Regions from separate parts of the Paenalkalicoccus suaedae genome, predicted to be linked through region 1. Evidence: a T-box and tRNA genes for the amino acid it is inferred to sense, from the RefSeq annotation. Region 1 holds a T-box; the other holds one or more tRNA genes.
What was found. A T-box is a leader RNA that pairs with one kind of tRNA and senses whether it is charged. The one in region 1 lies ahead of metG (methionine--tRNA ligase), so its partner is inferred to be a tRNA-Met.
Positions count from the first base shown of each region.

Region 1 (6,961 bases):
AGGTCATTGGACTTAATATGTTGGAGCGCCTTGTGCAAGTAGAGGTGCTAGAATCCGGACAGATTGTTGAATTTACAATGGATGAACTCCTGCAAGAGGGAGCGATCGCCACGGAAACCACAAAATAATGAGGTGTGGGCATCGTGAATAAAAAAGAGATTTTTTCGCGTGTGAGTCAAATGGAAGAGCAAATTGGTGGGTTGCACCACGAATTAGGTGAGCTGAAGGATCAGCTCGCCTTGCTCTTAGAAGAAAACACGCATTTACAAATGGAAAATGAACATTTGCGTGAGCGAATGACGCGAGAGGCAGAGCAACGCGAGAAATCGTTATCCGAAAATGATGGAGACGAAGGCGTGCAAGCTGCTTTCGGAGAAGGATATGATAATTTGGCAAGGCTGTATCAGGAGGGCTTCCATATTTGCAACATGCACTACGGAAGTATTCGGAAAGAAGGAGATTGCCTTTTTTGCTTATCCTTTTTAAATCGCTCATAAAAGGTCGTATGGGAGGAGTTTCTCTTTTCAGCACGACCTTTTTTGTGTATCTAAAGAAGGAGTAACAGGATGACACGATTAGATTATTTACCAGGAAGACAACGCGTTATTTATCAGAGAGACGATATTTTCGCGTTTTCGATAGATGCTGTTTTATTAGCACGATTTGTCACGTTGCCTGCATCAGGTAAAGTAGTTGATTTATGTACGGGAACGGGGGCTATTCCTTTACTTATGAGCTTAAGAACAAAGGCTTCAATTTTAGGAGTCGAGTTGCAGGAGACATTGGCCGAACTAACGAAGCTGTCGGTCGCAGAGAATAAATTAGAGGAACAAATCACTGTTTCTCAACAAGACTTGAACAAATTGACGGATGTCGCGTGGGGAAAATATGACGTTGTAACATGCAACCCTCCTTACTTTGCAGTGACAGCAGACAAAGGAACGAACGAAAACACGTTTAAATCCTTGGCGAGGCACGAAATTGCCTGTACGCTTGAGGATGTGATCCGAGTTTCGTCCCGATTAGTGAAATCAAAGGGGCGTGTAGCACTTGTGCATCGACCGGAGCGACTAGATGAAATTATTGCGTATATGCATACGTATAAGCTTGCGCCTAAGCGGATCCAGTGTGTACACCCGCATAAAGGGAAGGATGCGAACATGCTGTTAATAGAAGCGGTTCGAGACGGAGGCTTTGGGGCGAAGATTTTGCCACCGTGGGTGCTGTATCAAGAAGATGGGTCTTTTACAAAGGAATTTGCAGAGCATTGGGATAAGCAAGACGCTTGAGGAGGTAAACATGAGAGAGCAACGAAGCTTTAAAGAGGATGGTGGCGCCTTATATTTAGTGCCAACGCCAATAGGAAATTTAGAGGATATGACTTATCGTGCTATTGCGACGCTTAAAGAGGCAGATTTAATAGCAGCGGAGGATACACGACATACGAAAAAACTGTGTCACGCTTTTGAGATTACAACATCGCTTATCAGCTATCATGAGCATAATAAAGAAGAGCGTGAGGAGCAGCTGCTAGCTAAGATTCGAGAAGGTCAGATGATTGCATTAGTGAGTGATGCCGGCATGCCTGCGATTTCTGATCCTGGTGCCGATCTTGTGGCAGCAGCAAAGAAAGAAGGATTAAAAGTCATTGCGCTACCGGGAGCAAACGCAGCGTTAACGGGGTTAATTGCATCAGGTTTATCAACGGATTCGTTTACGTTTGTAGGGTTTGTTGACCGTAAAAAGAAAAAACGGAAAGAAATTTTTCAGCAGTGGCAGCCTATTGCTTCGACGTTACTATTTTATGAGGCACCTCATCGGCTAAAAGACATGTTGGCAGATGCCTATGATGTGTTTGGGGATCGAGAGGCGAGCGTTTGTCGAGAAATTACGAAGCAGTACGAAACGATTATTACGGGTACGTTAAAAGAACTTGTCGAATGGTCACAGCAAGGAGAAATACGTGGGGAATGTGTGGTACTCATTAGCGGTGCTTCTTACGAGGAACAAAAAGAAGCGGAAGGCGAAGCGTGGTGGGCACATTTGTCGATTTTAGATCATGTCCAGTCTATTATTGATCAGGGCGAGTCATCGAAAGATGCAATAAAAACAGTCGCCAAAGAGCGCTCGCTACCAAAACGTGAGGTATATCAAGCGTATCATGTCGAAAGTGAAAGTGAATAAAACAGAAGAAAGCCGCGTAACGGAGTTAATCTCTCGTCACGCGGCTTTTGTATAAGAAGAGATATTAGCTCTCTTGCTTAGATAGGTATTCTTCAAGCTCTTTTACAACTTCTTTTGCACCAAGTGGGCTTAAGATGATTTTACCGTTAGCTAGTGATAGGTTGTCATCAGAAACTTCTCCAGTTACTTGACAAGTCATGTTTGGCTTGTACTTCTTAAGAACGATACGCTCGTCGTCCACATAGATTTCAAGTGCGTCCTTCTCTGCAATGTCAAGTGTACGGCGAAGCTCGATAGGAATAACCACGCGTCCTAGTTCATCAACTTTTCTTACAATTCCTGTAGATTTCATAATAAAAATCCCCTCTCAAATTTTAAATTCACATCTTTGTCGAGGCTGCGTACGTGTCAGGATTCGACAAAATTCTGTTAAGGTTATAATACCAATGCTTCCAAAAGAAGTCAAATAAAAAGTGCAAAAAGTTTAAAGGAATATTTGTAAAGTGTCTGAAACCCTTGTGGCTCTAAGTAATAAACTTAGTCAAGAGTATCCAAAAAATTAGATATAACTATAGTTATACGATCATAGTTCGACAAAATAACGTATATTTCGACAAATTATACATCTTTGTCGACTTTTATTTCGACTTCTTCAATATCATTCCCATATATAGATAGTATAAACCATTATTTTGTAATTATGAAATAAATAGTCGTTGGACATCCTAGAAGTATCTGCATCTTACATTGACACTTGTTAGTAGTTTCAGTATATTTTTAGATAGAGATCGCGATAGCTGTATAGGTTGTCCTCCGTGACTGGATGAGTACCCATTTATTTTTATGAAGCAGAGAGCCGGGGTAGCTGCAAACCGGTATAAAAATGATGGCGAACATGGTCCAAGTAGAGGCTATTTCCCGAGCGTACTGTTAGGGAAATACGTGTGTGCACGTTACGCATAGCTAGATTGAACTAGCGTAAGAGGCCGGAGTTACCGGCAAATTCGGGTGGTACCGCGTGAGATAACTCTCGTCCCTATAGCTATAGGGCGGGAGTTTTTTGTTTTTACACCACATTTTATTTTTAGGAGGACTATCATGACGAAAGCAACGAATAGCTTTTATTTAACAACACCGATTTATTATCCAAGCGGCAAGCTCCACATTGGTCATGCTTACACAACAGTAGCTGGCGATGCTCTTGCTCGCTACAAACGTCTTCAAGGCTTTGATGTCCGCTACTTAACAGGGACAGATGAGCACGGACAAAAGATTCAGCAAAAAGCAGAAGAAAAAGGAGTAACGCCACAAGCATTTGTTGATGAGCTAGTAGCAGATATTCAAATGCTATGGAAAAAACTCGACATCTCTTATGATGACTTTATCCGTACAACGGAAACACGTCATAAGAAGGTAGTCGCAAAAGTTTTTGATCAGCTCCTTGAGCAAGGTGATATTTACTTAGACGAATACGAAGGTTGGTACTCCATTCCAGATGAAACCTTCTATACAGAAACTCAGTTAGATGATAAAGAATTCGACAGCGATGGAAATATTGTGGGTGGAAAAAGTCCAGATAGTGGACATCCAGTAGAAAAAGTACGAGAAGAATCGTATTTCTTTAAGATGAGCAACTATGCAGACCGTCTACTTGCTTTCTACGACGAAAATCCAGAGTTTATTCAACCAGAGAGTCGAAAGAATGAAATGATCAATAACTTCATTAAGCCAGGCTTAGAAGATTTAGCTGTTTCTCGTACATCCTATGAATGGGGTGTAAAAGTAAACCGAGATCCGAAGCATGTTATCTATGTATGGATCGACGCACTATTAAACTACATCACAGCGCTTGGCTATACGACAGATGAGGATGGCTTATATCAAAAGCATTGGCCTGCCGATGTACAGCTAGTTGGGAAAGAGATTGTCCGCTTCCATACGATCTACTGGCCAATTATGCTCATGGCGCTTGACCTGCCGTTACCTAAAAAAGTATTTGCGCACGGTTGGCTTCTTATGAAGGATGGTAAAATGTCCAAGTCGAAAGGGAACGTGGTAGACCCTGTACCACTTATCGATCGCTATGGACTAGATGCTGTGCGCTATTACTTACTACGCGAAGTACCGTTTGGCGCAGATGGTGTCTTTACGCCAGAGGCCTTTGTTGATCGCGTGAACTATGACTTAGCTAATGACCTGGGCAACCTAGTAAACCGTACAATTGCGATGATTAATAAATATTTTGATGGTGAAATTCCAGCTTACGAAAAGGATGCAACACCGTTTGATGCTTCTTTAGTGGAACTTGTGGATGCAACCGTTGATAAAGTAGAAGACTCTTTAGAAGACATGCAGTTCTCTGTTGCTCTCGCGGCAATTGGTCAGCTCATTAGTCGTACCAATAAATACATTGATGAGACACAGCCTTGGATTCTTGCAAAGGATGAGGCGTCGCGAGGTCAGCTTGGATCCGTGCTCCATCACCTTGTCGAATCGCTACGCCAAACGTCTATTATGCTTCGTCCTTTCTTAACAGAAACACCGGCGAAGATTTGGACACAGCTATCTATTGATGCTGATTTAACAGAATGGGCAACCCTCCGTACATTTGGTCAAATTCCAAAGGGAACGACGGTTATTAAGAAGGGTGAACCACTTTTCCCACGTTTAGATGTAGAAGAAGAGGTCCAAGCAATCCTCGATATGATGGGAAGCGTGAAGAAGCCGGATGAGCCTGAGGAGGAAGCGGAAGCGGTTGTAGAAGCTCCTGAGGTAGATGAAATTACGATCGATGACTTTATGAAGGTAGACCTGCGTGTTGCGACGGTCCTATCGGCTGAAAAAGTGAAAAAAGCCGATAAGCTTTTAAAGATCCAGCTTGATTTAGGCTACGAAAAGCGTCAAGTTGTATCAGGGATTGCGAAGTTTTATGAGCCGGATGAGCTTGTAGGGAAGAAGGTTATTTGTGTGACAAACCTGAAACCAGTGAAGCTTAGAGGCGAGCTATCACAAGGCATGATCCTTGCAGGATCACATGGAGATAGCCTAACATTGGCTACAGTAGAGCAGTCGCTACCAAATGGCGCGCAAGTAAAATAAACAAATGGGGCGTGTCGGCATTGGCCAGCACGCCCCTCTTTATAGGAGGAACACACGATGATTGATACACATGTCCATTTAAATGCTGATCAGTATGAAGAGGATGTAGAAGAGGTCATTGCCAGAGCGCGGGAAGCAGGCGTTCAAGAAATGGTCGTAGTTGGGTTTGATACAAAAACGATCCATAAGGCGATGCAACTCGCCAATGACTATGACTTTATTTATGCGTCTGTTGGATGGCACCCTGTCGATGCAAAGGATTTTGATGACGAAAAGCTTGCTTGGCTTGAGGAGCTTGCTGCGCATCCTAAAGTAGTGGCAATAGGAGAAACGGGTCTTGATTACTATTGGGATACGTCGACAAAGGAGCAACAGCACGAGGCATTTAAAAAGCAGATTGCTTTAGCTAAAAAGGTGAAGCTACCACTCATTATTCATGATCGTGATGCTCATGACGATGTGTTACGTATTCTTCAAGAGGAGAATGCGGCTGAAGCAGGAGGAATTATGCACTGCTTCCAGGGAGACGTGGAAATGGCAAAGGCATGCTTAGATATAAACTTTTATATCTCCTTTGGTGGTCCTGTCACATTTAAAAATGCGAAGCTCCCAAAAGAGGTCGCAAAAACGATTCCGAACGATCGGTTGCTCATAGAGACAGATGCTCCATATTTAGCACCGCATCCTTACAGAGGGAAGCGTAATGAGCCAGCATATGTGAAGCTTGTTTTAGAGCAACTTGCCGAGCTTCGTGAGGTGTCTTATGAGGAGCTTCGGACGCAAACAACGCAAAATGCAAAAAAACTTTTTTCTCTTTCCTGACATCTATAGGTAAATCTCGATAGGGAATTTTCTTCCTCCTTCGATGAAACCGTTGAAAATCGTAGAAATTTGTCTTTCTCCTCAAACTTTGTCAATGGGAAATTCTTTTCATTAAGCGTCAATTAATGGATAATCCATTAGGAAGTACTTCTCATCTTTTGTTGACAAGGGGGGAGCACGCGAGTATAATTCGGTTTCTGAAGGAGGGGTTTACCCATGATATCTGGAATTAGGCGTTTTTCTGCCCTTTTAAAGCAGAATAAAGCCGCTGCATCCAGTGTTGGTCTTCTGCTATTATTTAGTACAATCGGCATCCTGTTATTTGAATTTACCAAAGCAGATGTCACTGTTTCCGCTGAAGGAGAAGAGGTAACATTTTCTACCCATGCTAAAACAGTAGAAGAAGCACTAACTGAGCAAGAGATAACTGTCAGGGAACACGATTTTGTTGATCCGTCACTCGATACACCAATTACAGACTCTATCATTATAGATTTTAAAGAAGCACAAGAAGTTACCGTGTTAACTGAAGGAGAAGAACAAACCGTTTGGACAGTCGTAGATACTGTCGCTGAGCTTATGGAAGAGCTATCGATCACTGTATCGGAGCACGACCACCTTGAGCCTAGTCCGCAAACGGCTATTTCTGGCGGATTAAATATCGCCTACGAAGAAGCATTTCCTGTTACATTACATAGTGATGGAGAGGAAGTAGATGTTTGGACGACTTCGACGACGGTCGCTGACCTTTTAGCATCCAGTGAAATAACACTTAATGAATTGGACCGCGTTGATCCTGCAAGTGAGGAGGTTCTCTCATCTGAAGCAGATGTGCGTGTTGTCCGAGTAGAAAAGG
Region 1 is NZ_CP041372.2:46,090-53,050, forward strand. Features, by position in the region: gene FLK61_RS00625 (PSP1 domain-containing protein) at 1-128, shown strand, start outside; gene yabA (DNA replication initiation control protein YabA) at 144-497, shown strand; gene FLK61_RS00635 (tRNA1(Val) (adenine(37)-N6)-methyltransferase) at 567-1,289, shown strand; gene rsmI (16S rRNA (cytidine(1402)-2'-O)-methyltransferase) at 1,300-2,184, shown strand; gene abrB (transition state genes transcriptional regulator AbrB) at 2,249-2,536, opposite strand; T-box leader at 2,991-3,225, shown strand; gene metG (methionine--tRNA ligase) at 3,283-5,283, shown strand; gene FLK61_RS00655 (TatD family hydrolase) at 5,341-6,105, shown strand; gene FLK61_RS00660 (resuscitation-promoting factor) at 6,322-6,961, shown strand, end outside.

Region 2 (6,961 bases), 1.1 Mb from region 1:
AAGGCTGAAACTCAAAGGAATTGACGGGGGCCCGCACAAGCAGTGGAGCATGTGGTTTAATTCGAAGCAACGCGAAGAACCTTACCAGGTCTTGACATCCTCTGCCACTCCTAGAGATAGGACGTTCCCCTTCGGGGGACAGAGTGACAGGTGGTGCATGGTTGTCGTCAGCTCGTGTCGTGAGATGTTGGGTTAAGTCCCGCAACGAGCGCAACCCTTGACCTTAGTTGCCAGCATTTAGTTGGGCACTCTAAGGTGACTGCCGGTGACAAACCGGAGGAAGGTGGGGACGACGTCAAATCATCATGCCCCTTATGACCTGGGCTACACACGTGCTACAATGGATGGTACAAAGGGCAGCAAAACCGCGAGGTTGAGCAAATCCCATAAAGCCATTCTCAGTTCGGATTGTAGGCTGCAACTCGCCTACATGAAGCCGGAATTGCTAGTAATCGCGGATCAGCATGCCGCGGTGAATACGTTCCCGGGCCTTGTACACACCGCCCGTCACACCACGAGAGTTTGTAACACCCGAAGTCGGTGAGGTAACCTTTATGGAGCCAGCCGCCGAAGGTGGGACAGATGATTGGGGTGAAGTCGTAACAAGGTATCCCTACCGGAAGGTGGGGATGGATCACCTCCTTTCTAAGGAGCATTAAGCTCAATCGAACTTCGCATTCGATCCTTTTGTTTAGTTTTGAGAGGGTAAGCCTCTCCGGAAGAACCCCTTGTGGGTCTATTCCGAGTTGACCTTTGAAAACTGGATAGTAAGAACATGTAGAAAAGAATCACCGGAAAATCAATCCGTTTGGAAACAAACGAAAGGTTTTTCCGAGTGTCTTAGAAGATAGCCAAGAAGTAAAACGACGTCCTAACAGTAAGTTAGGTTAAGCGAATAAGGGCGCACGGTGGATACCTTGGCACTAGGAGCCGATGAAGGACGGGACGAACACCGATATGCTTCGGGGAGCTGTAAGTAAGCGTTGATCCGGAGATTTCCGAATGGGGGAACCCACTACCCGTAATGGGGTAGGATCCATATCTGAATCCATAGGATATGAGAAGGCAGACCCAGGGAACTGAAACATCTTAGTACCTGGAGGAAGAGAAAGCAAATGCGATTTCCTTAGTAGCGGCGAGCGAAACGGAATTAGCCCAAACCAAAAGGCTTGCCTTTTGGGGTTGTAGGACATTCCATACGGAGTAAGAAAGAGAGAGTCTAGACGAAGCGATCTGGAAAGATCCGCGGTACAAGGTAACAGCCCTGTAGTCAAAAGACTCCCTCCTCCGGAGTGTATCCTGAGTACGGCGGGACACGTGAAACCCCGTCGGAATCTGGGAGGACCATCTCCCAAGGCTAAATACTCCCTAGTGACCGATAGTGAACCAGTACCGTGAGGGAAAGGTGAAAAGCACCCCGAGAGGGGAGTGAAAGAGATCTTGAAACCGTGTGCCTACAAGTAGTTGGAGCCCGTTAATGGGTGACAGCGTGCCTTTTGTAGAATGAACCGGCGAGTTACGATTACGTGCAAGGTTAAGTTGAAGAGACGGAGCCGCAGCGAAAGCGAGTCTGAATAGGGCGACATAGTACGTGGTTGTAGACCCGAAACCGGGTGATCTACCCATGTCCAGGGTGAAGTCCAGGTAACACTGGATGGAGGCCCGAACCCACGCACGTTGAAAAGTGCGGGGATGAGGTGTGGGTAGGGGTGAAATGCCAATCGAACTCGGAAATAGCTGGTTCTCCCCGAAATAGCTTTAGGGCTAGCCTCGAGGGAAGAGTATTGGAGGTAGAGCACTGATTGGACTAGGGGTCCCCACAGGATTACCGAATTCAGTCAAACTCCGAATGCCAATTACTTATCCTCGGGAGTCAGACTGCGAGTGCTAAGATCCGTAGTCAAAAGGGAAACAGCCCAGACCATCAGCTAAGGTCCCAAAGTATACGTTAAGTGGAAAAGGATGTGGAGTTGCTTAGACAACCAGGATGTTGGCTTAGAAGCAGCCATCATTGAAAGAGTGCGTAATAGCTCACTGGTCGAGTGACTCTGCGCCGAAAATGTACCGGGGCTAAACGTATCACCGAAGCTATGGATTAACACCTTAGGTGTTAATGGTAGGGGAGCGTTCCAAGGGCTGCGAAGCAAGACCGGAAGGACTTGTGGAGCGCTTGGAAGTGAGAATGCCGGTATGAGTAGCGAAAAGAGGGGTGAGAATCCCCTCCGTCGAAAGCCTAAGGGTTCCTGAGGAAGGCTCGTCCACTCAGGGTTAGTCGGGACCTAAGCCGAGGCCGAAAGGCGTAGGCGATGGCAAACAGGTTGATATTCCTGTACCACCACGCTTTTGTTTGAGCAATGGGGGGACGCAGGAAGGTAGGGAATGCGCACGATTGGAAGTGTGCGCTGAAGCAGTGAGGCTGGTAGATAGGCAAATCCGTCTACCGTAAGGTTGAGCTGTGATCACGAGCGAAATTTAGTAGCGAAGTTCCCGATCCTACACTGCCAAGAAAAGCCTCTAGTGAGAAAGCTGGTGCCCGTACCGCAAACCGACACAGGTAGGCGGGAAGAGAATTCTAAGACGCGCGGGAGAACTCTCGTTAAGGAACTCGGCAAAATGACTCCGTAACTTCGGGAGAAGGAGTGCTCTATTAGGGTGCAAGCCCGAGAGAGCCGCAGTGAATAGGCCCAAACGACTGTTTATCAAAAACACAGGTCTCTGCGAAGCCGCAAGGCGAAGTATAGGGGCTGACACCTGCCCGGTGCTGGAAGGTTAAGAGGAGGGGTTATCCCTTACGGGAGAAGCTCTGAATTGAAGCCCCAGTAAACGGCGGCCGTAACTATAACGGTCCTAAGGTAGCGAAATTCCTTGTCGGGTAAGTTCCGACCCGCACGAAAGGTGCAACGATTTGGGCACTGTCTCAACGAGAGACCCGGTGAAATTATATTACCTGTGAAGATGCAGGTTACCCGCGACAGGACGGAAAGACCCCATGGAGCTTTACTGTAGCTTGATATTGGATGTTGGAACAGCTTGTACAGGATAGGTAGGAGCCTTGGAAACCGGAGCGCTAGCTTCGGTGGAGGCATTGGTGGGATACTACCCTGGCTGTTTTGACATTCTAACCTCGAACCGTGATCCGGTTCAGGGACAGTGTCAGGTGGGCAGTTTGACTGGGGCGGTCGCCTCCTAAAAAGTAACGGAGGCGCCCAAAGGTTCCCTCAGAATGGTTGGAAATCATTCGCAGAGTGCAAAGGCATAAGGGAGCTTGACTGCGAGACATACAGGTCGAGCAGGGACGAAAGTCGGGCTTAGTGATCCGGCGGCACCGTATGGAAGGGCCGTCGCTCAACGGATAAAAGCTACCCTGGGGATAACAGGCTAATCTCTCCCAAGAGTCCACATCGACGGGGAGGTTTGGCACCTCGATGTCGGCTCGTCGCATCCTGGGGCTGAAGTAGGTCCCAAGGGTTGGGCTGTTCGCCCATTAAAGCGGCACGCGAGCTGGGTTCAGAACGTCGTGAGACAGTTCGGTCCCTATCCGTCGCGGGCGTTGGAAATTTGAGAGGAGCTGTCCTTAGTACGAGAGGACCGGGATGGACACACCGCTGGTGTACCAGTTGTTCCGCCAGGAGCATAGCTGGGTAGCTACGTGTGGACGGGATAAGTGCTGAAAGCATCTAAGCATGAAGCCCCCCTCAAGATGAGATTTCCCATCACTTATAGTGAGTAAGATCCCTTAGAGATGATGAGGTAGATAGGTCTCGTGTGGAAGCATAGCGATATGCGGAGCTGAGAGATACTAATCGATCGAGGGCTTAACCAAGATATATAGTTTTACAGAAGGCGTCAACTAAGACGATTCTTCTTCTACATGTTCACTATCCAGTTTTGAAAGGTCAACGACCTTTACTTTGACAGACAAAAACCTGTTAAAGAAATATTTTTTCGTAAGAAGCAAGAAGATCAAGGACATGACCGAAAGAGAACCGGAGCGTGTTTGGACACGTGAGGATTCGAATGAGGGCAATGGACGCAGAGATTCGATGCTTATTAGGAAAAAATCATAGTCTAGTGACGATAGCAGAGAGGTCACACCCGTTCCCATGCCGAACACGGAAGTTAAGCTCTCTAGCGCCGATGGTAGTTGGGGGCTGTCCCCCTGTGAGAGTAGGACGTTGCTGGGCTATACATACATATTATACAAAAAGATTATTTTTACTATTCCACAGTAGCTCAGTGGTAGAGCTATCGGCTGTTAACCGATCGGTCGTAGGTTCGAATCCTACCTGTGGAGCCATATGGAGAGCTGTCCGAGTGGTCGAAGGAGCACGATTGGAAATCGTGTGTGCGGTCAAAGCCGTACCGAGGGTTCGAATCCCTCGCTCTCCGCCAGTATTTATTGGCCCGTTGGTCAAGTGGTTAAGACACCGCCCTTTCACGGCGGTAACACGGGTTCGAATCCCGTACGGGTCACCACTGTTTATTTAACATAATGACGAAGAGATTCATAGTTTATTTATCCAATATGGAGGATTAGCTCAGTTGGGAGAGCACCTGCCTTACAAGCAGGGGGTCGGCGGTTCGAGCCCGTCATCCTCCACCATTATTATTATCGCGGGGTGGAGCAGTCTGGTAGCTCGTTGGGCTCATAACCCAAAGGTCGGTGGTTCAAATCCGCCCCCCGCAACCAAATTGGCTCGGTAGCTCAGTCGGTAGAGCAACGGACTGAAAATCCGTGTGTCGGCGGTTCGATTCCGTCCCGAGCCACCATGTTTTTTTGCTGGCCTAGCTCAATTGGTAGAGCAACTGACTTGTAATCAGTAGGTTGGGGGTTCAAGTCCTCTGGCCAGCACCACTATTTATATTGACTTTCTGTCACAGGATTTGTTAATATGAATACTATGTTTTGGAGGGGTAGCGAAGTGGCTAAACGCGGCGGACTGTAAATCCGCTCCCTCGGGTTCGGCAGTTCGAATCTGCCCCCCTCCACCAGTTTCTTTTGTGGCGATTGTGGCGAAGTGGTTAACGCACCGGATTGTGATTCCGGCACTCGTGGGTTCAATTCCCATCAGTCGCCCCATTTTAAACTTACTATCATTTATATAGGGCTATAGCCAAGCGGTAAGGCATCGGATTTTGATTCCGTGACTCGCAGGTTCGAATCCTGCTAGCCCTGCCATTTTTTTGCGGAAATAGCTCAGTGGTAGAGCACCACCTTGCCAAGGTGGGGGTCGCGGGTTCGAATCCCGTTTTCCGCTCCATTTTAGTTAGGCGGCATAGCCAAGTGGTAAGGCAGAGGTCTGCAAAACCTTTATCACCGGTTCGAATCCGGTTGTCGCCTCCAATTAAATTATGATTATGCTTCTGTTTGTAAATGCCGGGGTGGTGGAATTGGCAGACACACAGGACTTAAAATCCTGCGGTAAGTGATTACCGTGCCGGTTCAAGTCCGGCCCTCGGCACCAATTAAAACTTGAATTTCTTTTACATATATCTTTGCCGGAGTGGTGGAATGGCAGACACGTCGGACTCAAAATCCGATGCCTTCACGGGCGTGCGGGTTCAAGTCCCGCCTCCGGTACCATTTTACTACTAATACGACCTTTTGGGTCGTTTTTTTATTGTCTTTTTGAGATAATAACTTATAGAAAAGCTGAAGCAACAAAACATAAATCACATTTTAGAAGGGAGGACGGTATTAAATGAATGAAACGCTCAAACAAGAGATTGTTGCATATAGTAAAAAGATTGGTATTGATAAAATTGGCTTTGCTACTGCAGATCCGTTTCAACTTATGAAAGAACGTTTAAAAACGCAACAGGAATCTGGACTTCAATCTGGATTTGAAAAAGGAACCATCGACGAGCGAACGGAGCCATCGCAGCTCTTGCCAGAAGCGAAAACAATTATTTCTATTGCCGTTGCTTACCCTTCTAAAATGAAGAATGCTCCTAAAAGTGTTCGCGGGGATCGAAAGGGTATTTTTTGCCGAGCTTCCTGGGGAGAAGACTATCATCATGTGTTACGGCGTCGTTTAGATAAATTAGAGCAATTTATTTTATCTAAAGTACCTGATGCAAAATGCGCCTCTATGGTTGATACGGGAGAACTAATTGACCGTGCCGTAGCTGAACGAGCAGGTATAGGATGGAGTGCTAAAAACTGCGCTATTATTACTCCTGAGTTTGGATCTTATGTCTACTTAGGAGACATGATCACTACGATTCCATTAGAACCAGATGTTGCAATGGAGGATCAGTGCGGAAGTTGCAATAAATGTATAGATGCTTGTCCGACTGGAGCGCTTCTTGAGGGAGGGAAACTTGACGCAAAAAAATGTGTCGCTTTTCTCACACAAACTAAGGATGTATTACCGGTGGAGTTCCGAAAAAAGCTTGGTAACAGGTTATACGGATGTGATACGTGCCAAGTAGTGTGTCCTAAAAATAAAGGCGTAGATGAGCACAGGCACGAAGAACTAGAACCAGATCCTGAGTTAGTGAAGCCATCTTTAATTCCTCTTCTTACTATGTCCAATCGAGATTTTAAGGCAAAGTATGGGTATATGTCAGGTTCTTGGCGTGGGAAAAAACCTATTCAGCGCAATGCTATTTTAGCTTTAGGTAATTTTAAGGATGCCTATGCATTGGAAGACTTAAAAAAAGTTGCCTTGGAGGATCCAAGACCTGATATTCGAGCAACTGCTATATGGTCCATCGCTCAAATTGACCAATCTGAAAATACGATGATATTTTTACGAGAGCTTAGAGAAACATGTAATGAGTCCATTATGATTGATGAGCTCGATGCTATATTTTCATCATAAAAAGGGGTAAAAGGGAGAGAAGTTTATGTCAGTCAAACTCGCCTATACAGAGATCTCATCGCCGATCGGTGTATTAACGGTTGTCGGATCGGACAATGCGTTGCACTATATTGAATTTGGAGAAGCGAAGGATG
Region 2 is NZ_CP041372.2:1,172,978-1,179,938, forward strand. Features, by position in the region: rRNA gene FLK61_RS06390 (16S ribosomal RNA) at 1-645, shown strand, start outside; rRNA gene FLK61_RS06395 (23S ribosomal RNA) at 886-3,823, shown strand; rRNA gene rrf (5S ribosomal RNA) at 4,068-4,184, shown strand; tRNA gene FLK61_RS06405 (tRNA-Asn) at 4,223-4,297, shown strand; tRNA gene FLK61_RS06410 (tRNA-Ser) at 4,301-4,392, shown strand; tRNA gene FLK61_RS06415 (tRNA-Glu) at 4,402-4,476, shown strand; tRNA gene FLK61_RS06420 (tRNA-Val) at 4,528-4,603, shown strand; tRNA gene FLK61_RS06425 (tRNA-Met) at 4,614-4,690, shown strand; tRNA gene FLK61_RS06430 (tRNA-Phe) at 4,695-4,770, shown strand; tRNA gene FLK61_RS06435 (tRNA-Thr) at 4,780-4,855, shown strand; tRNA gene FLK61_RS06440 (tRNA-Tyr) at 4,909-4,992, shown strand; tRNA gene FLK61_RS06445 (tRNA-His) at 5,005-5,080, shown strand; tRNA gene FLK61_RS06450 (tRNA-Gln) at 5,105-5,179, shown strand; tRNA gene FLK61_RS06455 (tRNA-Gly) at 5,187-5,261, shown strand; tRNA gene FLK61_RS06460 (tRNA-Cys) at 5,271-5,344, shown strand; tRNA gene FLK61_RS06465 (tRNA-Leu) at 5,377-5,465, shown strand; tRNA gene FLK61_RS06470 (tRNA-Leu) at 5,499-5,584, shown strand; gene queG (tRNA epoxyqueuosine(34) reductase QueG) at 5,703-6,827, shown strand; gene FLK61_RS06480 (methylated-DNA--[protein]-cysteine S-methyltransferase) at 6,853-6,961, shown strand, end outside.
Region 2: it has a tRNA-Met gene. The T-box ahead of metG (methionine--tRNA ligase) is inferred to sense a tRNA for this amino acid. The anticodon was not compared.